3 regions of the Paenarthrobacter sp. C1 genome follow, and region 3 is predicted to be linked to each of the others. Evidence: riboswitches for the same ligand, from Rfam matches in the RefSeq annotation. Region 3 holds a riboswitch; each other region holds the start of a gene.
The links. Region 3 has a riboswitch for cyclic di-AMP ahead of ACNAOU_RS02005 (NlpC/P60 family protein). Riboswitches for the same ligand answer to the same signal wherever they lie in the genome.

Region 1: another riboswitch for cyclic di-AMP. It lies ahead of ACNAOU_RS04855 (M23 family metallopeptidase); the one in region 3 lies ahead of ACNAOU_RS02005 (NlpC/P60 family protein).
Region 2: another riboswitch for cyclic di-AMP. It lies ahead of ACNAOU_RS20600 (hypothetical protein); the one in region 3 lies ahead of ACNAOU_RS02005 (NlpC/P60 family protein).

Annotation. Positions count from the first base shown of each region.
Region 1 covers NZ_CP186052.1:996,241-1,003,477, reverse strand. The annotation lists gene ACNAOU_RS04865 (NlpC/P60 family protein) at 1-182, opposite strand, end outside; gene ACNAOU_RS04860 (C40 family peptidase) at 276-1,007, opposite strand; cyclic di-AMP (ydaO/yuaA leader) riboswitch at 1,012-1,173, opposite strand; gene ACNAOU_RS04855 (M23 family metallopeptidase) at 1,319-2,155, opposite strand; cyclic di-AMP (ydaO/yuaA leader) riboswitch at 2,160-2,400, opposite strand; gene ACNAOU_RS04850 (metal-dependent transcriptional regulator) at 2,596-3,291, opposite strand; gene serC (phosphoserine transaminase) at 3,594-4,724, shown strand; gene ACNAOU_RS04840 (MFS transporter) at 4,802-6,112, opposite strand; gene ACNAOU_RS04835 (DUF3027 domain-containing protein) at 6,156-6,776, opposite strand; gene ACNAOU_RS04830 (cold-shock protein) at 6,785-7,168, opposite strand.
Region 2 covers NZ_CP186052.1:4,407,982-4,415,218, forward strand. The annotation lists gene ACNAOU_RS20580 (alpha/beta fold hydrolase) at 1-195, shown strand, start outside; gene ACNAOU_RS20585 (DUF6480 family protein) at 329-592, shown strand; gene ACNAOU_RS20590 (ATP-dependent DNA ligase) at 608-1,672, opposite strand; gene ACNAOU_RS20595 (hypothetical protein) at 1,719-1,949, shown strand; cyclic di-AMP (ydaO/yuaA leader) riboswitch at 2,078-2,228, shown strand; gene ACNAOU_RS20600 (hypothetical protein) at 2,244-3,425, shown strand; gene ACNAOU_RS20605 (PucR family transcriptional regulator) at 3,694-4,908, opposite strand; gene ald (alanine dehydrogenase) at 5,117-6,235, shown strand; gene ACNAOU_RS20615 (hypothetical protein) at 6,357-7,154, opposite strand; gene ACNAOU_RS20620 (RNA polymerase sigma factor) at 7,151-7,237, opposite strand, start outside.
Region 3 covers NZ_CP186052.1:398,896-406,132, forward strand. The annotation lists gene ACNAOU_RS01995 (NCS2 family permease) at 1-228, opposite strand, end outside; gene ACNAOU_RS02000 (copper resistance CopC family protein) at 343-975, shown strand; cyclic di-AMP (ydaO/yuaA leader) riboswitch at 1,150-1,317, shown strand; gene ACNAOU_RS02005 (NlpC/P60 family protein) at 1,321-2,112, shown strand; gene ACNAOU_RS02010 (hypothetical protein) at 2,217-2,897, opposite strand; gene ACNAOU_RS02015 (universal stress protein) at 3,316-4,353, shown strand; gene ACNAOU_RS02020 (PEP/pyruvate-binding domain-containing protein) at 4,374-7,091, shown strand; gene ACNAOU_RS02025 (cation diffusion facilitator family transporter) at 7,097-7,237, opposite strand, start outside.

The DNA.
Region 1 (7,237 bases), 600 kb from region 3:
TTCGTCTCAGCAGCATTGGCAGCGATACCGCTGGTCAGCACCAAGCCTGAAGCTGCGGCGATGACTGCTGCCTGGCGGCCGACGCCACCGGCGTTGACGGTGACGGCCTTTGCGATGACGGCAAGCGAGCTGGTCTTGGGGGCCTCAGCGCGGTGCCGTGCAACTTTGTGTGCACTGGTCATTGTTTTCTCTTTCGTATCCGCAGGCAGTTGGGGTACCTGTGGGTAGTGGGTCAGCTGGCAGGGGTACGTCAGCCGGCCCCGAATCGGTTGTTTCTAGCGGAGGGTGAAGAACGAAGACGTGCCGGTGGAGGCCACGGAGTGCAGCAGGGTTCCCTGGCCCGGGTTCAAAGCACTGATCATCATGCCGTTGCCGACGTAGATGCCTACGTGCGCACCGCCGTTCTGCATGACCAGGTCACCGGGCTGGGGGGCGCTGGTGGGCTTCATGGCCGTCCAGGCGTTGACGCGGGGGATGCTGATGCCGGCCTGGGCGTAGACCCACTGGGTGAAGCCGGAGCAGTCCCAGCCGCTCGGAGTAGTGCCGCCCCATACGTAAGGCGAGCCGATTCCTGTGTAGGCAATCGCTGCGAGCCCGGATGCTGCCGCGCTGGAGGCGGACTCCTTGGCTTCGGAGGACTGGGCAGTGACTGCAGTGGCTTCATCCGCCGTGCGCTCTGTGACCAGGGCCGCACGCTGGACAACCTTGGGGGCTTCCTTGGTGGCCACGACGGGGCTCTCGAAGGAGACGGTGGCTGTTGGCTCTGCAGTGACCACTGCGGTGGCAGCCAGCTGCTGGGTGCTGGAGACTTCCGAGGTGGAGACGTCGGTGTCAGCGGCGTGAGCCGGCAACCCGACAGTAAGGACGAGGCCTGAGGCTGCTGCCAGCACGGCGGCCTGGCGGCCAACGGTACCGGCGTTCGAGGAAACAGCCTTCGAAAGAGTGTTCAACGGGTTCGAACGAACCGATTCAGCGCGATGGCGCGCAGGGGTAGTGCGTGATGACACGTAGGTAGCCTCTCCCAATGCCTGCGAGGTGAGCTGTCGGATTCGGATGGGAGTCATCCGGCCGCGCTGCTTCACTGGGAAACTTTGCGACTTAACCCCAAGGCCTTCATTCGAAGACCAGAAGTGGTTCCCCCGCCCCTGCCAGACGATTTTGCGAACGGACCTCGAGTGGTGGCAGAGCTAGGCAATCCACTCAAGTGCACCGGCCCCCTAAAAAGCCGATGCGCTCTGAAGGTTATAACAATTGAAAGCGAATGTCACATTCAGGTCACGAGGCCTGTCATCAATGCGAGAGAGCACCATCAACTGGCTTAGAGCCAGCCCATGGGGTCAACGACCTCGCCGTTGACCTGTACTTCGAAGTGGAGGTGGCAGCCGGTGGAGGCGCCTGTGGTGCCGCTCAGGGCTACGGTGTCCCCGCGGTTGACCGTCTGGCCCACCTGGACGTTGAAGGACGACAGGTGGTTGTACGTGGTCTCCAGGCCGTTGCCGTGATCCACAACCACGCGGTTTCCTCCGCCGTACTCGTGCCACCCGGCAAAAGTCACTTTGCCTGCTGCAGCTGCATGCACGGCAGTTCCGCATTGGGCCACGAAGTCCTGGCCGCGGTGGAAGTCACCGGTGCCGCCCGTGAGGGGGCTGACGCGGTAACCGAAGGGGGAAGCGGTGGTGAGCGTGTCGAGGGGGCTGCCCAGGGTGCCCACGGAAGAAGCACGCTGGATGCTGCCGGCCGACTGGGCGCTGAGCAGTTGCTTCAGCTTTCCGTCAGGGTCCGCAGCGGTGGCTACAGCTGCGCGGCTGAAGTCGATTTTGGCTGATGCTGCCGCGGAAACCTCGGGCTGGCTTCCGACAGTGCCGCCAACGGCCAGGGCAGATTCGGACTGTCCCGATTCCGAGGTGGCCATGACGGGGCTGGTGGCCGGCAGGCCGACAGTCAGGGCAAGTCCGGTGGCGGCAAGCGCAACTCCGGCCTTCTGCCCGACGCCACTTGCTGCGGCGAAGTCGGCAACCTGGCGCAACGGGCTCTTACGGCGGCGCACCTGGCGTTCGGTGTCGCGGGGCCGGATCTCCGTTACGACGCGGGCTGGCCGCAGCTCAGTAGCGGGGCCGGACGCACGGCGGCGGCCCCTGACGTTCTGCGATGTCAAACTCTGTTCCTCTCTGAAAAGCCTGCGAAGTTAGCTGTCGGATTCGGGTCAGAGAGTTCAAAGACCCGGTCCGCACGAAGCGCTCACGGCACACAGGTATCCAAGGAGGGACTTGCATCAATGGGCACTTCTGCTGCGGACTTCACCCCAAGGCTGCTTCTTTAGACAGCCGCTTGTGGTTCCCCCGCCTCTGCCAGTGGTGATGGTTCACCCGATCCGCTGGCAGAGCTCGGCTCCGGATCAGGTAACGCTTTGGTATCAGCGCTAGTAGATAACTATAGGGGATTAAGGGCGTTGGTAATAAATTCGTTATCAACAGAAAGATGCCTGCGGCGGCGGGCCCTTATCATCAATTTCGAAAAACCGCAGGTCACACGCGCGCCAAAGCCCCTCAAAGTGAGGTTTGACACTGCCGGGAGGGTTGTCGGACCGGAAGGCTGTCAGTTGAGGGACACGAAGACGTGCGCTGCAACTTCAGGCGGGAGCTCCAAGGCTCCTTCGATGCCGGGCACCCGGACGGAGATGTACTCGCCCACGCGCTCGAGGGAGACCGGCGCCCCGGGCCGGATTCCGCCCTCATCCAACTGGGTGAGCAGTTCCGGCTCCACCTGGATGGGCTCGGCCAGCCGCGTGACAACCACCCGGGAGTCGGAGGCGTAGCCGTCCATGGCCTGCAGGAGGTTCACGTCGATCCGGGGGAACTGCGTTCCGGCCATGCCTCCCAGTGCTTCCAGTCCCGGAATCGGATTTCCGTAAGGTGACTCGGTGGGATGCTCAAGCAGTTCGTAGAGCCGGCGCTCCACGCGCTCACTCATCACGTGCTCCCAGCGGCAGGCTTCATCATGCACGTACGCCCAGTCGAGTCCGATGACATCGGCCAGGAGCCGCTCCGCCAGACGGTGCTTCCGCATGACTTCGGTGGCACGCTTGCGTCCGACTTCGGTCAGCTCCAGGTGGCGGTCGTTGGACACAATCACCAGGCCATCGCGCTCCATCCGCCCGATGGTCTGGGAGACCGTGGGGCCGGAGTGCCGCAGGCGTTCGGCTATGCGGGCCCTGAGAGCCACAATGTTTTCTTCTTCAAGCTCCAAAATGGTCCGAAGATACATCTCAGTGGTATCGATCAGATCCGTCATCCAGCTCAGCTCTCCTCGAACGCAGTTCTTGCGTAATCTCCACCGTACCGCGTCCCATACCGGGGTGGGCGGTGCCACCGCCACCCTTTGAACGCCAACCCCCAGCCTAGCTTATTTGGAATTACTCCGGATAATTCCGGACCCATTGCGGTCGCATCTTGTTCGTCCGCGTTCCACGTGGCGGACTATGACAGGGGCAGGTTCCTGCGCGCGGGCCATGTCAGGCAGAATTGGGGTGTCGAAGGGGCAGCTGACGCCACCTGCCACGACCCATCTTGAGCCGATACCCTTTGGAGCCACACGTGAGCGACAACAGCATCACCATACCCGCCGACCTCCTGCCGAAAGACGGACGCTTCGGCGCTGGACCGTCCAAGGTCCGCCCGGAACAGCTCGAGGCCCTGTCTGCCGCTGCCACCACCATCCTGGGCACCTCCCACCGGCAGGCTCCCGTCAAGAACCTGGTGGGTTCCGTCCGGGAGGGCCTGAGCCAGTTCTTCCGCGCCCCCGAAGGCTACGAGGTTGTCCTCGGCGTCGGTGGTTCCACCGCGTTCTGGGACGTCGCCGCGTTCGGCCTGGTGGACAAGAAGGCCCAGCACCTCTCCTTCGGTGAGTTCGGTTCCAAGTTTGCCGCCGCCACCAACAAGGCACCTTTCCTTGATGCGTCCTCCATCATCAAGTCCGAACCCGGCACCCGTCCTGCCGCCCAGGCAGAAGCCGGCGTTGACGTATACGCGTGGCCGCAGAACGAAACCTCCACCGGCGTCGCGGCTCCCGTAAAGCGGGTCCAGGGAGCCGACGAAGGTTCGCTGGTCCTGGTGGACGCGACCTCCGCCGCCGGCGGCCTGGACGTCGACGTCTCGGAGTCGGACGTCTATTACTTCGCGCCGCAGAAAAACTTCGCCTCCGACGGCGGCCTGTGGCTCGGTCTTTTCTCCCCCGCCGCGTTGGAGCGGGCCGCCCGCATCAAAGCCAGTGGCCGCTGGATCCCTGACTTCCTGGACCTCCAGACAGCCATCGACAACTCCAAGCTGAACCAGACGTACAACACGCCGTCGCTCTCCACCCTGGTAACGCTGGATGCCCAGGTGCAGTGGCTGAACAGCAACGGCGGCCTGGACTTCGCCAGCAAGCGCACGGCAGATTCGGCCAACCGCATCTACTCATGGGCAGAAGCTTCCGAGTACGCGACGCCGTTTGTCGCCAACGCCGAAGACCGCTCCAACGTCATCGCCACGATCGACTTCGACGATTCGATTGACGCCGCCGCCATCGCCAAGGTCCTGCGGGCCAACGGCGTGGTGGACACTGAGCCGTACCGCAAGCTTGGCCGCAACCAGCTGCGCATCGCCACGTTCGTAGCCATTGAACCGGACGACGTCTCGGCCCTGCTCGCCAGCATCGACTACGTCGTGGGCGAACTGAAGAAGTAGCTCCCCCAAAAAAGGATCGAACGGAGCCGCCTGGGTCATGCCCGGGCGGCTCCCCCGTTTAAATCCCCCAAGGCGCCTTAGCGGACCGGCCCAGGGCCGCCGTCGCCATCCTCAGTAACCGGACCGGACAGCAGCGACTCCACCCGGAAATGCCGCAGGCCGCGGGCCCTGCGATCGAAGCGGAGGCGCAGCTGCTTGGCCCTGATGATCCACACCAAACCCACGACGGCGGTGCTGACGCCGGCTACGGCCGCGACGCCGACAGCCCAGCGGGGGCCGCCCACGTTGGCCACCCAGCCCACCAGCGGAGCGCCAATTGGTGTGCCGCCCATGAAAATAGCCATATAGAGGGACATCACGCGGCCACGCATGACTGCCTCGGTGGTGGACTGTACGTAACCGTTGGCGCTGGTAATCAGGGTCAAGGCGAACAGGCCACATGGGACCAGGGCGAGCCCGAACATCACGGCGTTGGGAGCCAGGGCTGCGAGGGCACTTGCCACGCCGAAGCCACCGGCTGCAGCGAAGATCAGCCTGAGGCGGGGCCGGCCACGGCGCGCGGCCAGCAGCGCCCCGGTCACTGAGCCGATGGCCATGACGGAGTTCAGCAGTCCGAATGCGCCTGCATCCATGCCGAACTGCGTACCCACCATGGCTGCGATGAACAGCGGGAAGTTAAGTCCGAAAGTGCCCACGATGAAAATGGCCACCAGGACCACCTGGATATCGGGCCGGCTCTGCACGTAGCGCAGCCCTTCCCGGATTCGTCCCTTCCCGGCGGCGGCACGGGGTTGGGCACGAAGCGACGACACCGGAATCAGCTTCAATGCCACAAGCATGGCCACGAACGAGACGGTGTTGATAAGGAAAACCCAGCCGGGGCCCACCACCACCGTCAGCACGCCCGAGACCGCGGGTCCGATCATGCGTGCCACGTTGAAGGAAGCGCTGTTGAGGGCCACCGCATTGGACAGGTAGTCGTCGGTAACCAGCTCGGAGACGAATGTCTGGCGCACCGGCGCGTCCAGGGCAGTCACGATTCCCAGGAGCAACGCGAAAATGTACACGTGCCACAGCTCAGCCACACCCAGCAATACCAGGATGCCCAGGCCGGTGCTGAGCAAGGCCATGGCTATGAGCGTGATGAACAGCAGCTTGCGCCGGCTGTAGCGGTCAGCCAGCAGTCCCGCCCAGGGCGCAAGGAACAGTTGAGGCCCCAGTTGCAGGGCCAAGGTAATGCCCATCGCCCCGGCGTCATGCGCTGTCAGGTGGTCAAACACCAGCCAGTCCTGGGCTGTGCGCTGCATCCAGGTCCCGATGTTGGATATCAGCGCACCGAAGAACCAGATGCGGTAGTTGAGGATTCCGAGCGACCTAAACGTGGACATCAGTGTCCGCCATCCATTGAGTCACCCAGTGTTTCCGCAATGCTTATTCAGCCCCGGCTTCGTCGCTGTCCACAGCGATGTCTTCGTCCCCGGACTCGTCCGGTTCGTCGTCGTCTTCGGCGGCCGGGCCGGTTGCCTCGTCTTCGGCAGCCTGCACTGACTCTTCGGAAACGTCACTTTCTGTCTCCTCCACCAAGGGCGTCTCGTCCTCGGGCCGGACACGCTTGGCCCAAGGCACCCACTCCGGCGCCAGGATGGAATCCTCGGAAGGCAACAGCCCGAGCTCACTCACAGTGACGATCTTGGAACGCGAGTTGCGGGTCACCACGGCATACCACTGCCAGCCGCCGTATCCGGCAAGCTTGGACTCAAAAAGGTGGGTGACCACTCGGTCACCTTCGGATTTGGCGCCAAGGTGCGCGCCCACCTCGCCCGGTTTGGCGATGCCCTCCACAGCCTCACGGGCAGTATCGACGGCGGCTGCCAGGAAGGCGTCCGGCTTGCCTGTGCGCCACACGGGCAAACCGGCACGCGGCTTGGTGGCCGTGGGCTTCCGCGCGGGAGCTTCCCCGTTGCCAGGAGCCTGGGCACCACGAGGACCTGCCCCGGCGTTATCCAGGACATCCTGTGCGGGCGTTGTTTCCTGTGCGGATTCCGAGGTCATGGCCGGTCCTAGGCTTCCAGCTCGTCGGCAACCTTGCGCAGCGCCATGCTGATGGCCTTGGCCTTGTTGCCATCGGGGTACTTGCCGGAGGACAACGAACCGGAGAGGTTGTCCAGGACGGTGACAAGATCCTGCACCATCGGAGCGAGGTCCCTGGCATTCATGCGCTTGGCCTTGGCAATCGACGGAGTCTTCTCCAGGACGCGAAGTCCCAGTGCCTGGGCACCGCGGCGGCCGTCGGCGACGCCGAACTCCACGCGGGTACCGGCCTTGAGCTCCGTTACGCCCGCAGGCAGGGACGTCTTGGGCAGGAAGACTTCCTGGCCGTCTTCAGCTGCGAGGAAGCCGAAGCCCTTTTCCTTGTCATACCACTTGACCTTGCCGGTAGGCACGTAATCAACCTTCTTCGTTCTTGCTGTGGGAGACACGCCGGGCCGTTACCGCATCCGCAGATAGCTGCG
Region 2 (7,237 bases), 690 kb from region 3:
GTCCCGGTCCTGGTTCTCCGGGGAAGCCGCGACCATGTTGCCGGACCGGATTGGTCCTTGAGGCTTTCGCGGGCGGTGGCCCAAGGGCGCCTGGTGGAAATTCCCGGCGTCGGCCACGTTGCCCAGCACATGCGCCCCAAAGCCGTGGCGGACGCCATCCGCAGCTTCGTCAACGCCACCACCCGGCACCGCTGAGCAAGCAGGACGCCGAGGCGCAGGGAGCCGCATTGGCACGGGCACCTCTGCGGACGGCCTTGTTGGCGCGGCCCGTCCCGGATAGGCTGGCGGAGCAAGCTAATTAGTAAGCTTACTTACGAAAGGGCTCACCATGACCAGCTATGACCCGGAAGACGATCCCCGTACCTTCGGCGTGAGCGGCGCCAGTGGACCCATCGACACTACCGCCGACGCGGACAGCATCCACGAAGATCCCGACATGCGCCAGGACGAGGACGACGACCCCGCTTCCTCGGCCAATCCCGACCCCCTGGATGGAAACGTCACAGGCCTCGAGCCAGGCGGCGGCGTGCCCCCGGGAGAAACCGCGCCCGCCGAAGGCAGCATGAGCAGCGACCAGGGGCACGAGGAGTAGTTCCCCGCCGGGCCACTACGGCAGGCTCAGGATCTCCCCAAGGTCGTACTCCGCAGGCTCTTCCAGCTGCGAGTACGTGCAACTTTCAGGAGTCCGGTCCGGCCGCCACCGACGGAACTGCGTCGTGTGGCGGAACCGGTCACCCTCCATGTAGTCGTAGGCCACCTCGATCACCAGTTCGGGGCGCAGCGGCACAAAGGAGAAGTCCTTTCCAGCGCTCCACCTGCTCTGCGCCCCGGGCATCCGTGACCCCCCGGGCGAATCGTCCTGCTTGGCCCACTCGCCCCACGGATGGTCGCCGAGTTCCACTTGATAGGGCTCAAGCTCCGCCACCAACGCCTCCCGCTTTGCCATGGGGAATGACGCCACGACGCCGACGTGATGAAGCCGGCCTGAGTCGTCGTAGAGCCCCAGGAGCATCGACCTCACAACTTTCGCGGTCTTGTGCCAACGGAACCCGGCCACCACGCAATCGGCTGTCCGCTCATGCTTCGTCTTGAACATCACCCGCTTGTTCGGCTGGTAGGTGCCGTCGAGCGGTTTCGACAGCACGCCGTCGAGGCCTGCTCCCTCAAGCTGCACGAACCATTCCTTGGCGCGCCCCAGGTCCGTCACCGCAGGCGTTACGTACACAGGAGGCCGGGCGTCGGCGAGGGCTTTCTCCAAGGCCGCGCGCCGCTCGGCGAAGGGCCGGCCGGTCAGATCCTCATCGCCGAGGGCAAGCAGGTCGAACGCCACCAGGGACGCCGGCGTCTTCTCCGCAAGCATCCGAACCCGGCTGTCCGCGGGATGGATTCGCTGCTGCAGCACCTCGAACTCAAGCCTGTTGCCCTGGATCAGGATGATCTCGCCGTCTACAACGCACTTGTCCGGAAGGTTCTTCTTCAGCGCTTCCACCAGCTCCGGGAAGTAGCGGGTCATGGGCTTCTCGTTGCGGCTGCCCAGGACGATGTCGTCCCCGTCCTTGAAGACGATGGTCCGGAATCCGTCCCATTTGGGCTCGTAATGCCCAACGTCGGGGATGTTCGGGACGGACTTGGCGAGCATGGGCGAAACGGGCGGCATCACTGGTAGGTCCATAGCTCATGTCTACCGGCCAGTACGTGCCCAAGGCTAGTGTTGGCGGATGGACATCTTGGCCGTGTTGGCAGCAGTGCTCGGAGTTCCCGCGCTCACGGGCGCGCTTTGGTACTGGATTGCGCGGGAGAACAAGCGCGGCGTCCGGCGGGCCGCAGCAGGCGGCATGCTGGGGATCGCAGACGAAGTCTTCCGCCCTGCCACACATCAGGCCCACCAGGTCCGGAAAATCGAACACGAACTCCCCGCCCCCGCGCCGGCCCCGAAGCCTAAGCGGTAGCACCCTCCCGCGGGGGCAGAACTACCGCCCGTTACATTAATGTGACTTTACTTTCCGCCTCCTGTACGGTCATAGGGCGACCCGATCTCCGCTGGGCCGCTTCTGGATTGACGCCGGGCTCTGCCGCAATCCAGGATCCGCCAGACCCGCGGCAGAGACGGGGGACCCACAGTTTCCCGGGCTTGTTTTCTCCGCAAGCCCTTGGGGTGAAGCCGCCACGCGCGGCCGGACGGCCTCGTCCGAACCCGACAGCTAACCTCGCAGGCGTTGAGAGGCACAACCATGTCCCCAACCATGGATAACCCACGCCGCGCGCAACTCGAGCGCGAGCGCACCAAGCCAACCGGACGCCGTCGGGCCCAACCCAGCGGATCCCCGGAACCAGCCACGACGGCGATCCCCACCGTAACGGCACCCACTCCGGCATCACCCGCTAAGGCTGCGCCCACCACGCGGGCTGCGGCCCGGGCCGCTGAGCGTGAGCGTGCGGCAAGGGCTGTGATCGCCCCTGCCGAGCCGAAGGCGGCCCCTGCGCTTCCGGAGCCGGCAACCGCAGGCCCGGAGCCGGCAACCGCAGCGATTCCGGTAGTCGAAGCCGCGCGGGCCGCAGCTCCGGCATCCACCACACCAGGGCCTCCCACGTCAGCCATTCCCGTGGTTGCTGCCCGCAAGGCAGCCACCCGCGGGGAAGCCGGAGCCGAAGCGGCTGCCCCGGCCCCGGCGGCATCCCGCAAGACACCTCCGCCGGTAACGGCATCAACCCTCGGCACCACCTCCTCATTTGGCCGCGAACCCCAAGCTGTTCTGCGGAAAGCCGCGTCGGTGAAGCACATGAGCCAGCGCATGGCAGTGGTTGCCGGAGCGCTGGGCCTGGTACTGACTGCGGGAACCGTCGGGCAGGCACTGGAGCTTCCGTTCTTCGGTCAGGAAAGTCCGGCCCAGGAAGCCAACGGCGGCCAGAGTGGCGAGGACCGCCAACCGGGCTCGGCAGCCCCTGCGCCCCGGGCTTCCTACACCACAGCGTCCTCCCCGTCGTCGTCGGGTCAATCGTCATCCGAAGCAGGCCAACCGGCCACGGTACCGGAGGCGACGGTACCGGAATCGCCTGTGGCGGTTTCGCCGTCGTCGGTTCCTTCACCGCACGTCTCCCTGGCAGCCCCTGTCTGGGTCCCGTCGGCGTCCGCCCCGGCAGTCGCAGCGCCGTCCCCCGTAGCCGGCACTCCGGCTCCGACCCAACCTGCGCCGGCGCCCGGCGACGTGCCCTCGGACACGATCACGACACCGCCGGCAACACCGACGCCCACCACGACGCCGACGCCGACCACCACTCCCACGCCGACCCCGACGCCAACACCGACGGGAACGCAAACGGCAAAGCCCCGGCCCACCGGCAAGCCCACCGCAGGCACGTCGCCTCAGCCGCAGGCGTCCACCTTGGAATCGCTCCTTGACGCCGCACAGAAGGCACTGCAGTGAGCACGCGGTTGCCCCGCACCAACGTGCACACCGGCTGGCACGGGCGGTACTGCAGCAGCAGCCGCACGGCAACGTTCAGGCGCCGTTTGGGCCGCTGGAGTTGCCAGCGGCTGAGGCGCTCCTGACGCGTTCCCCCGTGAACGGCCAGGCCAGCGCATTGGCATCAGATAAGGCAGGTACCCGCGCGGGTACCTGCCTTATCTGTTTCTTACGCTGAGTCTTGCCGGTGCTTAGATCCGCGGGTCCGGCTCAAATCCGCGGTCCGGGCTCAGATCCGCGGCCTGCCGGCCCAGCGCCGCGCCTTTAAGGCAGCATGCAGTTCAAGCCGGATGGCACCGTTCAAGGGATCAGCACCGATGAGCTGGCGGATGCGTCCGAGCCTGTTGTAGATGCTGCTCCTGTGGAGGTGAAGTTTCTCGGCGACATCCTGCACGGCACTGTCGTTGTCGTAGAGAAGCTCCAGGACCGGCAGGAGCTCGCCGTTTTTGTCCTGGTCCTCAAGCGTGCGGAAATGCACCGAGCCGGTATCGTCCCAGCCGCCCGGTGCCAGCAGGCGGTCAAAGAGCTGGTACACGCCCACGGAACGGCTGTCCACCAGTTCCCCGAGCTGCGCATCCACGGCCGCCGCCTGCGCAGCAACCTTGGACTGCCGGTACGCCACCGCGAGCTGCCTGATCACCTGGAAGGGTTCGCTGATCCCCAGGATGACGCGGTCCACGGTCCGGCCGGCACGCTTGGCGAGCTCAAGCTGGTAATGGACCAGGACCTGCGCGTGGTCTGCCCGTCCTCCGGATTCCCGGAACAGGACCACCGAGTGGGTTTCCGTGCCCGCGCTGAACAAAGCCGCGTTCACGCCGATAGTGGACTGCAGCGCGGCTGAGCGGTGCGTGAGGGTTGCCGCGATGGGATCGACGTCGGACCGGGCACCTTCGGCGTCAAGGATCGTCACCAGTTGCCACGGGCCGCGGCCTTGGATCTCCTTCCACCCCGCAACGGCCGCCACGGCGTTCGATTCGCCGCCACAGGCCGAGAGGAACTCCTGCTCACGCCGGCGCCGGAACTCGGACTCGGCCGTGTTCGAGTCCAGGAGCAAGCCCGCCAACAGGTCCAGTTCGTCCCGGACGCCGGGCAACTGGGCGAGGATCGCCGTCGCGCTTTGCTCCTCAAGGTCCTGTTGCACCCACAAGTACCCCACACGGAAACCGCGGACCAACAAGGGGACACAGACGCGGCCGAGCATCCCGAGTTCGTCGTTGGCGGGCACCACAACGGGGCGCACGGCGGTGGAGATGCCGTGCGAGAGCTGCCAGGCGCTGACGTCGCTGGGGACGCGCTTGCTGAGCAGGAAGTTCACCCGGACGCGGTCTGCGTGGGATTGGTTGGAACTGTAGGCGAGAAGAACGCCGTCGAGGTCCTCCAAGGACAGTCCGCGGCCGAGCTTCAGTGCTACGCGTTCAACGATCTGTTCCACGTCTTGCTGCATCCGGAAAGCGTACCAACAGCAGGCGACACCTGACGCCTTGGTGCTCGACAAATGTCGAGCTTGACGGCAGGAGTTCCTTGAATTTCCGGGGGTTTGCTCCCGGGCCGGTCGGGAATCCATGTCGCCTGCCTCACAGCCGGATTTATTCTGGAATCACAGCCCGCAGCAAATATTCGGCCGAACAGGCCGCTAACGATGGAGCCAGCAAATGATCATCGGCGTCCCCAAAGAAATCAAGAACAACGAGTTCCGCGTAGCCATCACGGCCGCCGGCGTCCACGAATTCCGCACCCACGGACACACCGTTCTGGTTGAGCGCGGCGCAGGCCTCGGCTCGGGCATCACCGACGAGGAATACTCGATCGCCGGCGCCGAAATCGTCAACGAAGCCGATGACGTGTGGGGCCGCGCGGACATGGTCATGAAGGTCAAGGAACCCATCGCCGCGGAGTACCACCGCTTCCGCAAGGGCCTGATCCTCTTCACCTACCTGCACCTCGCCGCAGAACCCGAGCTCACCGCCGAGCTCATCAACTCCGGCGTCACGGCCATCGCCTACGAAACCGTGCAGGAAGGCCGCACACTTCCGCTGCTCGCCCCCATGTCCGAGGTCGCAGGCCGCCTGTCCGTCGTGGTCGGCGCTTCCTCGCTGATGGCTCCGGCCGGCGGCAAGGGTGTCCTCCTGGGCGGCGTACCGGGCGTCCGCCCGGCCAAGGTTGTTGTCCTCGGCGCCGGCGTTGCGGGAACCAACGCCGCTGCCATGGCGCTGGGCCTCGGTGCTGATGTCACCATCATGGACATCAACATCAACCGGCTGCGCGAACTGGACGCCCTCTACCAGGGCCGCCTGAAGACCGTTGCCTCCAACGCCTACGAGATCGAGAAGTCAGTCATCGACGCAGATCTCGTGATCGGCTCCGTCCTGATCCCGGGCGCCAAGGCTCCCAAGCTGGTCACCAACGAACTCGTCTCCCGCATGAAGCCGGGCTCGGTCCTGGTGGACATCGCTGTGGACCAGGGCGGCTGCTTCGAGGACACGCACCCCACCACCCACCAGGAACCGACGTACAAGGTCCACAACTCGATCTTCTACTGCGTTGCCAACATGCCTGGCGCCGTTCCGAACACCTCCACGTACGCACTGACCAACGTCACCCTGCGCTACGCCGTGGCACTGGCCAACCTGGGCGTCAAGGCCGCCTTCGACCGCGACCCCGCCCTGGCCGCCGGCCTCAACATCGCCGCAGGCCACGTGGCACACCACTCCGTTTCCGAGGCGCACAACCTGCCCCTCGTCAACGACTGGCACAGCTTGGTCTCCGCCTAAGCAGCCAACCACGACGGCGGGGTGCAGCTTCCACGTGAAGCCGCACCCCGCCGTCGTGGTTTAACGCCTGCCGGGTTCTCAGTTAATGCCAATGTTCCCAAGGAACATTTGGCATTAACTGTCACTTCGCTGGGATTTTCGGGGCTTCCGGGACCGGGGGAATCAGCTGGGACGGGACCGGGACGGGGATGTCCGATGGCCCGAGCTTCGAGGGATCAAGCTTTGAGGGGTCGATCTCCGGAGGCGTGACCGGCAACGAGGGAGCCGTGGGGAGCACACGCTTGCCAGGGTCGGGGTGCGACGGGCTCTTGGGATCCTGGGATGGGTTTCCGGGCGTCGCCGGGTGCGGTTCAGCGTGAGGTGTCCCGTCGGGGTTCCCGGGATCCGCCGGGCTGGGGTTGGCCTGTCCCGGAACCACTGCCGGTTGGCTGTCCTGATGTGCAGGGCCGGGTTCCGAGGTCGATCCCGCAGGGGCGGCGGGTTGCGGCGCATTGCCCGCGCCGGGAGCCAGTTGTGAAACCACCGAACCGATGGCCGCGCCAAGATGCTGGAAAGCTCCGGGAATCCCGCCCTCGGAGGCGGCAGCCGCTGTGGCGCCACCGGCCAGCGACACCGCCACGGCGAGGCCCGCAATGGCTGCGCGCCTCTTCTTCCACCGCCGCGCAGCCAACTCATCTGTTGCCGGGGTTTGCTCGGGTGCCGGGACTTGCGGCGTTACGGCAGCGGGTCTGGTAACCATCGCCCCACCCGCCATCAGAGCACGGACGGCCTCGGACGGAATTGGAGCAGTGTCGGCCAGGGAGCGCAGCTCGAGAAGTTCGCTGCGGAGGTCCGTGCTGTCCTCAAGCCCGGCGTCGGCCAGCAGGGAATCGATGGCCTGCTGGTCATTGCCGCGACCGGGTGCGGTGTATTCGCTCATGATGTGCCGTTCCTTAGTAGCGCACGTTTCTTCAATGCGCCCAATGCCCTGCGCTGCAGCTGTTTCACGGACCCTTGGGATTT
Region 3 (7,237 bases):
CATGAGGATGGTCAGGATGCCGGCGACGAACGCCGTGGTGGCTGCGACCGCGGTGAAGCCCAGGGAAGCTCCGCTGGAGTCTGCCCCCGAGAGGATCAGCGGGTTCAGCACAACGATGTAGCTCATGGCGAAGAATGTCGCGAAGCCGCCACGGATTTCCCTTGAGTACGTGGAGCCACGTTCGGAAATCTTGAAATAGCGGTCCACTGCAGAACCTTGTTTAAGCATGAAGGTCTCCGGGTATTGGGGGGAGTGTGCTCTCAAATCCTATGCCGTTGAATGTGGGAGCTTCGGACCATTCCCCTAGTCTGTAAGGAAGCCAACACTAGGAGAAACCGCCCCATGCGTACCATCCGCCCGCTTCTGGCCGCCGTCGTCGCCGCCCTTGCCTTCGCGTCTGCCCTGCTGTTTTCCGCGGCTCCGGCGTCCGCGCACGACGTCGCGGAATCCACAGCGCCGGCGAACGGTGCAACCGTGGCTGAAGTGCCGGCGTCGGTCTCCATTACGTTCAACAACCGGCCGCTGGCCATCGGATCGGGCGTCTCCGTAACCTCCGGCGGCGAGAACTGGGCAGACGGGCCGGTCGAGATCATCGACAGCCAGGCCGTGCAGAAGCTCCGGGCCGGCGCGCCGGCGGGGGAGTACACGGTGGTGTGGCGCGTTGTCAGCTCCGATTCGCACCCCATCGAGGGCACCTTCAAGTTCACGGCCACAGCGGGAAGCACGACGGCGGCAAGCGGCTCGGCCGCCCCCTCGGCGTCCGCTTCGGCCACCTCGGGATCGGTGCCGTCCGCAGGTACGGCTCCTCCGGGAACAGTTGGCAGTTCGCCCGCGGCAGATGCGTCCCAGCCGTTCCCCTGGAGCATTGTTGTCATTGCGGTTGTTGCGGTTGCGCTCGTGATCTTCCTCGCCGTTACAGCCCGCAGGAAACTTGCCGGATCGGATGACGAAAACCGCCCGGAAGCCGCGGAATAGCGGGCTTTTCTACGTAGCTGCGAATATCTCGGTTCGGTTACCGCGACACGCCAAAGCTGCAGTCCTCGTTACTTAAATGTGACTTCGGCGGGATCATCGCGTACGGTAGTACCTGTGCCTGTTCCACGTAGCGGGCACTTCCGGCCTGATTGCCTAGCTCTGCCGCAGTCCGGAATCCGTTCGCAGACAAACCTACGGCAGAGACGGGGAACCCATTTTGGGCCGCTTTCGAGCGTGCCTTGGGGTGAAGTCACGAAACTTCCGCTGAACAGCGGGGGATAGTGGCCGGGTGACTCCCATCCGAATCCGACAGCTAACCTCGCAGGCATCGGGAGAGGCTCTTTCATGTCTTCACGCATTCTTCGCGGCCGTCGTAAGGCGGACAGCGTACGTCCTAATCCGTTCATCTCCATCTCCAAGGCAGTTGCCAGCAACGCTTCCGGCGCTGGCCGCCAGGCAGCTGTTATCGCAGCAGCTTCCGGACTCGTTCTGACCGGATCTGTCGCTGCACACGCTGCAGAGGCTCCGGTCCAGCGCGATGCCAGCCCCGCTACGGTCGCCGAGACCGCTTCCGAGGCCCCCACCAAGGTTGTTACCGCTCTTTCTACGGCTACCGTCAACTTCGAGCGTCCGGCTGTTGCTTCTGTTGCAGCTCCGGTCATCGAAAAGCCGGCTCCTGTAGTTGAAGCCCCCGCTGCCAAGCCGGCTGCCGTTACCGCTGCTGCAGCGGCGGCTCCCGTAGCTGCCCAGGCTGCAGTTGCAGCTCCGGCCGCTGTTGCACCTGCTGCTGCTCCTGTAGCTGCTGCTCCCGCTGCCGGTGGCGTCAACGCTGCCATGGTTGCCTCGGCTTACGCCCAGATCGGCATCATGCAGGACTGCACCGCCATGGTTGAGCGGGCCCTCGGTTCCGCCGGCATTCCGGTTGGCGACCTCGCTCCCATGCAGTTCATGAACTACGGCAAGGTTGTCAGCGACCCGCAGCCGGGCGACATGATCGTCCAGTCCGGCCACGTCGCCATCTACATCGGCAACGGCCAGGCAATCAGCGGTGGAATCAACGGCAACCAGACGGGCATCCACCCGATCAGCTGGTTGACCGCTACTGGTCCCATCACGTACGTACGCGCTGGCGCATAAGCCTCACGCTTCAACGCAAGGGCCGGTGTCTCCGAAGATCATCTTCGAGGACACCGGCCTTTGGCGTTTAAAATTCGTGTTGCGGCTGCCGTGAATGATGCCGGCTAGGCGATGGCGATACCCGGGCCGCCCGGGAGCGCCACCTTGGTGGAGATTGCCTGACCCACTGCCTTGGCTTGCCGCAGGACTTCCTTGGGGCTGGGCGTAATGAGCTCGCCCACGCCCACCAGGTGCATTCCCACTGCCCGCATCGCGGAGACCAGGTTCTGTCCGACGGCGATTCCAAGTTCGGCCAGCATGCGGCGCAGCTGGCTCTGGGCGCAGCGTGTGACCACAATATGGTCTGCCAGGAGAATCCCGTTGGCGGTGTGGACTGCCCACTGGCGCGGGGCGGATTCGAGGGGGCCGGAGGCATGGAGACCGCTCCGGGTCATGCTTGCGGCGAGCCCGTACCCGATGTGCTGGGTTGGGTCCGCGCCCAGGAAATCCAGGCGGACGGCCCTGGTGGTGCTGCGTACGTCCAGATGGTGGCTGGCCGCGTAATTGCGTAAGTGGCGGAGGATTTCGTTGCGTTCCTGGATGGACGCGGGATCGGTGACCTCGCAGCGTTGAAGCATGCCTGTGTGGACCGCCGGGCCGGTGGCTGACAGGGCACCGAAACCATCCACCACTATGGAGCCCACGCCGTAGCGGCTGAGTTCACTGGCAACTGCCAGGCCGGACAAGCCGGTTCCTATGACCACGGTGGTTGTGCGTTCCGTGCCGGAATCAGGCGCGTGTGACACTGCTTGGTTCCTCCTTGACGTGTGTGCCTTGCGGCATCGCGTGGGATCGCGTCCGAGTTCCCCAAGCGGCCGCAAATAAATGGCCGGAGTGTGCTGTAGGACACGTTCGCCGGCCATTCGGTGACTCGAACACTACCGAACTTTTTCGCGCATGGATAGCCTTCCCTGACAGCGTGTTCCGTGTGTTCATCAGCAGCACAAAAGCGGGGTCCGGAAACCGAGCCCCGACCGTTATACACATACAGCCGAGCCACCTTGATTCGGCCCTGCCGACCGAGAATAGTGGGCATTGGACAGGGAAATTCCGGATTTCCCTGCCCCTGGCCATTGACAATCGAGCCCTCGAGGAATCCGATGCGGAAAACCTCTGGCAGAATGGCCGGAACATCAAGCAGTAGGTGGAGAGGCGGGCCCCCAAATGGACCAGCACGGCAGACACAGTGAAGAGCCACAGGACGGCGAGGGCCTGGCAGTGGCACCGGGCGGCATCGTCGTGGGAGTGGACGGCTCGGAACACGGGCAGTGCGCCCTGGTGTGGGCAGCACGTGAGGCCGAACGCAGGCAGCTTCCGCTGCACATCGTCACGGCGTACTCGGTTCCTATTTTCGCCGCCTCAGGACTCGACGGCGGATACGCCACCGTGGACGATTCGGTCATTCGCGAGGGCGCGGAAGCCATTGTCAAGCAGGCCATGGACAAGGTCGCCCGATACTCCATCGACGTTGATGCTTCCGTCGAAAACGGTGACGCAGCAGGCGTGCTGCTGGATCTTTCCGCAGAGGCAGCGCTCCTGGTTTTCGGAAGCCGTGGCCGCGGCGGTTTCGTAGGTCGTCTGCTGGGCTCAGTCAGCAGCGCCTTGCCCGCCCATGCCAAGTGCCCCACAGTAACTGTCCCGCTCTATTGTGCTGACCGCCTCGGCGAGAATACCGAGGACAAACACATCAAGGCCGAGCACGCCAAGGCCGGCCCCCGCATCGTGGAAAACGTGGTTGCAGTGGGCGTGGACGGCTCGGAGCAGGCGCGGGTCGCTGTGCTCGAAGCAGCTGAGCAGGCCCAACGCATGGGAGCCAAGCTCCGTGTCATTTGCGCTGTCCCGCAGTACAGCGGTTCCCTGGCCTGGGTCCCCGCTCCCTTGGACCGGGACGCCTTGTTTGCCGATATCAAGGTTCAGCTGGACGCGGGGGTTGCCTGGCTGCAGAGCCATTTCCCGCAACTGACCATCGAGACGGACCTCAGGGACGGCTCGCCTGTTGACGTTCTGGTGGAAACCAGCCGCAGCGTGGAATTGGTGGTTTTGGGCACCCGTGGCCGCGGTGGGTTTGCGGGCATGCTGTTGGGATCCACATCGGATGGCGTCCTGCACCATGCGAAAGGACCCGTGTTGGTTGTTCCGGACCGCGAGGATCCCCGTCTGGCAGACCGCGACAAGTTTGGTCCGATGCTCGGCGCGGTGTAGGAAAAGGCGCAGGAAAAGGGATGCCGGTGTTCACGCTGCAGCTCACGGATATTCGTGGACCCATGCTTCCCGAGGTGGGCGGCAAAGCAGCGAACCTCGGCGAGCTTGCAGGCGCCGGCTTACCCGTGCCGCCAGGCTTTTGCCTGACCACGGATGCATATCGGCGTGCGCTGTCATCGAGCGGCCTGGATGACATTTGTGCGGCCCTGGAATCGACAAGCACGGTTGACCTTACAGGGCTGAACCGGTTGGCCGGGCGGGCCCGTTCCCTGGTCCTCGACGCCGGGGTCCCGGCCGACGTCGCTGAAGCAGTGCGGTCCGCCTATGAAGCTCTGGGCAGCAACGTCCCCGTCGCTGTCAGGTCTTCGGCAACAGCCGAAGACCTTCCCTTCGCGAGTTTCGCCGGCCAACAGGACACTTTCCTGAACGTGGTGGGCGCGGACTCTGTCCTGGATGCCGTGAGCCGCTGCTGGGCTTCCTTATGGACTGACAGGGCGGTGACTTACCGGGCTACCAACGGCATTGAGCATGCTGGTGCCGCCCTGGCTGTCGTTGTCCAGGAGATGGTCGATTCGACGGCTGCCGGTGTTATGTTCACGGCCAATCCCGTGACGGGCAAGAGGCACGAGACAGTGATCGACGCGAGCCCCGGTCTGGGGGAGGCCGTGGTGTCCGGCGCCGTGAATCCGGATCAGTACGATGTTGATATGGCCGGCGGTGCAATCGTGAAACGCACCCTGGGGGACCGGCGGGTGGAGATCCATGCCGTGCCGGGCGGCGGCACGCAACGGACCCAACGGTCACGCAACGAAAGTCCGGGGGACCCGGAAGGCGCCCGGGATGCAGCTGTTCAACCGTGTCTTAGTGACCGGCAGATCAAGGAGCTGGCCGAACTTGGCCGCTTGGTGGAGAGACACTATGGAGCTCCACAGGACACCGAGTGGGCCATGGATCCCAACGGAAAACTGTGGCTGACCCAGGCCAGGCCCATCACCACCCTTTACCCGCAAACCACCCGCACCCCACCGGTCCCTGGCATCCACGCCTTTCTGAATTTCAGCCTCGCGCAGGGCCTCACACGGCCACTGACGCCCATGGGTTTGGCCGGGATCCGCCTCATAGCCTCCTGTGTTGCCAAAACGGCGGGCTTTGCCGTCCCGGATCCCCGGTCAGGACCGTCACCCTATTACGAGGCCGGCCAGCGCATCTTCTTTGATCTCACCCCGGTATTGCGGAGCCGGATCGGGCGGAAGATCGTGCCCCGGGTCTTCGATGTCATGGAAGCCCGGTCCGCCATGCTGATGCGGAGTTTGTTCGATGACCCCCGCTTTTCGGTGACCATCAAAACGCCGCTGAAACTCATCCGCCACGTGGCTCCAGTGGCTGCAAAATACCGCGTCCCCGAGTCGTTGCTCCGGGGTCTGTTCCGTCCGGAGGCGGCCTTGGAACGGGTAGAGCGCCACAGTTCTGAACTCCGCAAAGCCATAGCCGTCCCAGGGGAAGCCACCGCCCATCAACGGGTAGCCCACGTGCAAAGAATCCTGGGTTCGGAGCTCTTCGCCACCGTCCCGCAAATCCTGCCGTTGCCGGCGCTCGGCTTTGCCCTGCTGGCGCTCGTAGGCCGGATACTCGGCGACCAGGCATCCTACGCTGAACTGCAGACCGTGATCCGCGGGCTGCCCAACAACGTCACCACTGAAATGGACCTGGCCCTGTGGCAGCTCGCCTCGCAGATCAGGGAAGATGACGACGCCGCTGCCTCCATGGCTGGCCAAACGGCGGAAGCGCTGCTGGAACGGTACAGGGACGAGGGGTTGCCTGCCATTGCACAATCCGGCCTCGATGGGTTCCTGCGCGCCTACGGGCACCGGGCCGTGGCTGAAATCGACCTTGGCATGCCCCGGTGGGGAGACGATCCCACCCACATTCTTGGCGTCCTGGCCAATTACCTGAGACTGCAGCCCGGTGCGGGGGCTCCCGACGAGCAGTTCCGCAGGGCAGCGGAAGAGGCCGAAGAACAGGTGGCGAAGTTCATCGCCCGGGCCCGGGCCATCAGTCCGCTCCACGCGGTGGTGGTCCGCGCAGCGCTGGACCGAACGCGCAGGTTCGCTGGTCTGCGCGAGTTGCCCAAATACAACCTCGTGCTGGGCCTCGCCGTGGCCCGGCAACAACTGCTTTTGGTGGGAAGCGAACTGGCAGCATCACATCGGATCGAGCGCCCAGAGGACATCTTCTTCCTGGATCTGGACGGGGTGGAAAATGCGCTTGCGGGGCAGGATTTCCGCGAGGAAATTGCACAATACAGGGCGGCCTACGAACACGAACTCCGGCGCAGGCACATTCCCCGGGTGCTGCTCTCCGACGGCACGGAGCCGGAAGCGACGGCTGCGGGCGACGCCGATCCGCGCCCCGGAACATTGTCCGGCAGCCCGGCGTCGACGGGTCTGGTGAGCGCGCCTGCGCGCGTCATCATGGACCCGGTCGGGGCACATCTGGAGCCGGGTGAGATCCTCGTGGCTCCGTCCACGGATCCCGGGTGGACTCCGCTGTTCCTCACAGCGGGAGGCCTGGTCATGGAGATGGGCGGGCCAAACTCGCACGGCGCCGTGGTGGCACGCGAGTACGGGATCCCTGCGGTCGTCGGCGTCCCGGACGCAACCATCCGGCTACGTACGGGCCAGCGCATCACCGTGGACGGTGCAGCGGGGACAGTCAGTACGGAAGACCCTGACGGCTGAGCTTTTCAGGCGTGCTGGTGCGATTCGTGCTCGGAATGGCTGACGGGCTCCAGTTGGAACGTGCAGTGCTCGGTGTCGAAGTGCCGGCCAAGGCAGGAGCCAAGCTGGTCCAGGATGCTGTCCGCCCCGGTGGCATTGAGCACCTC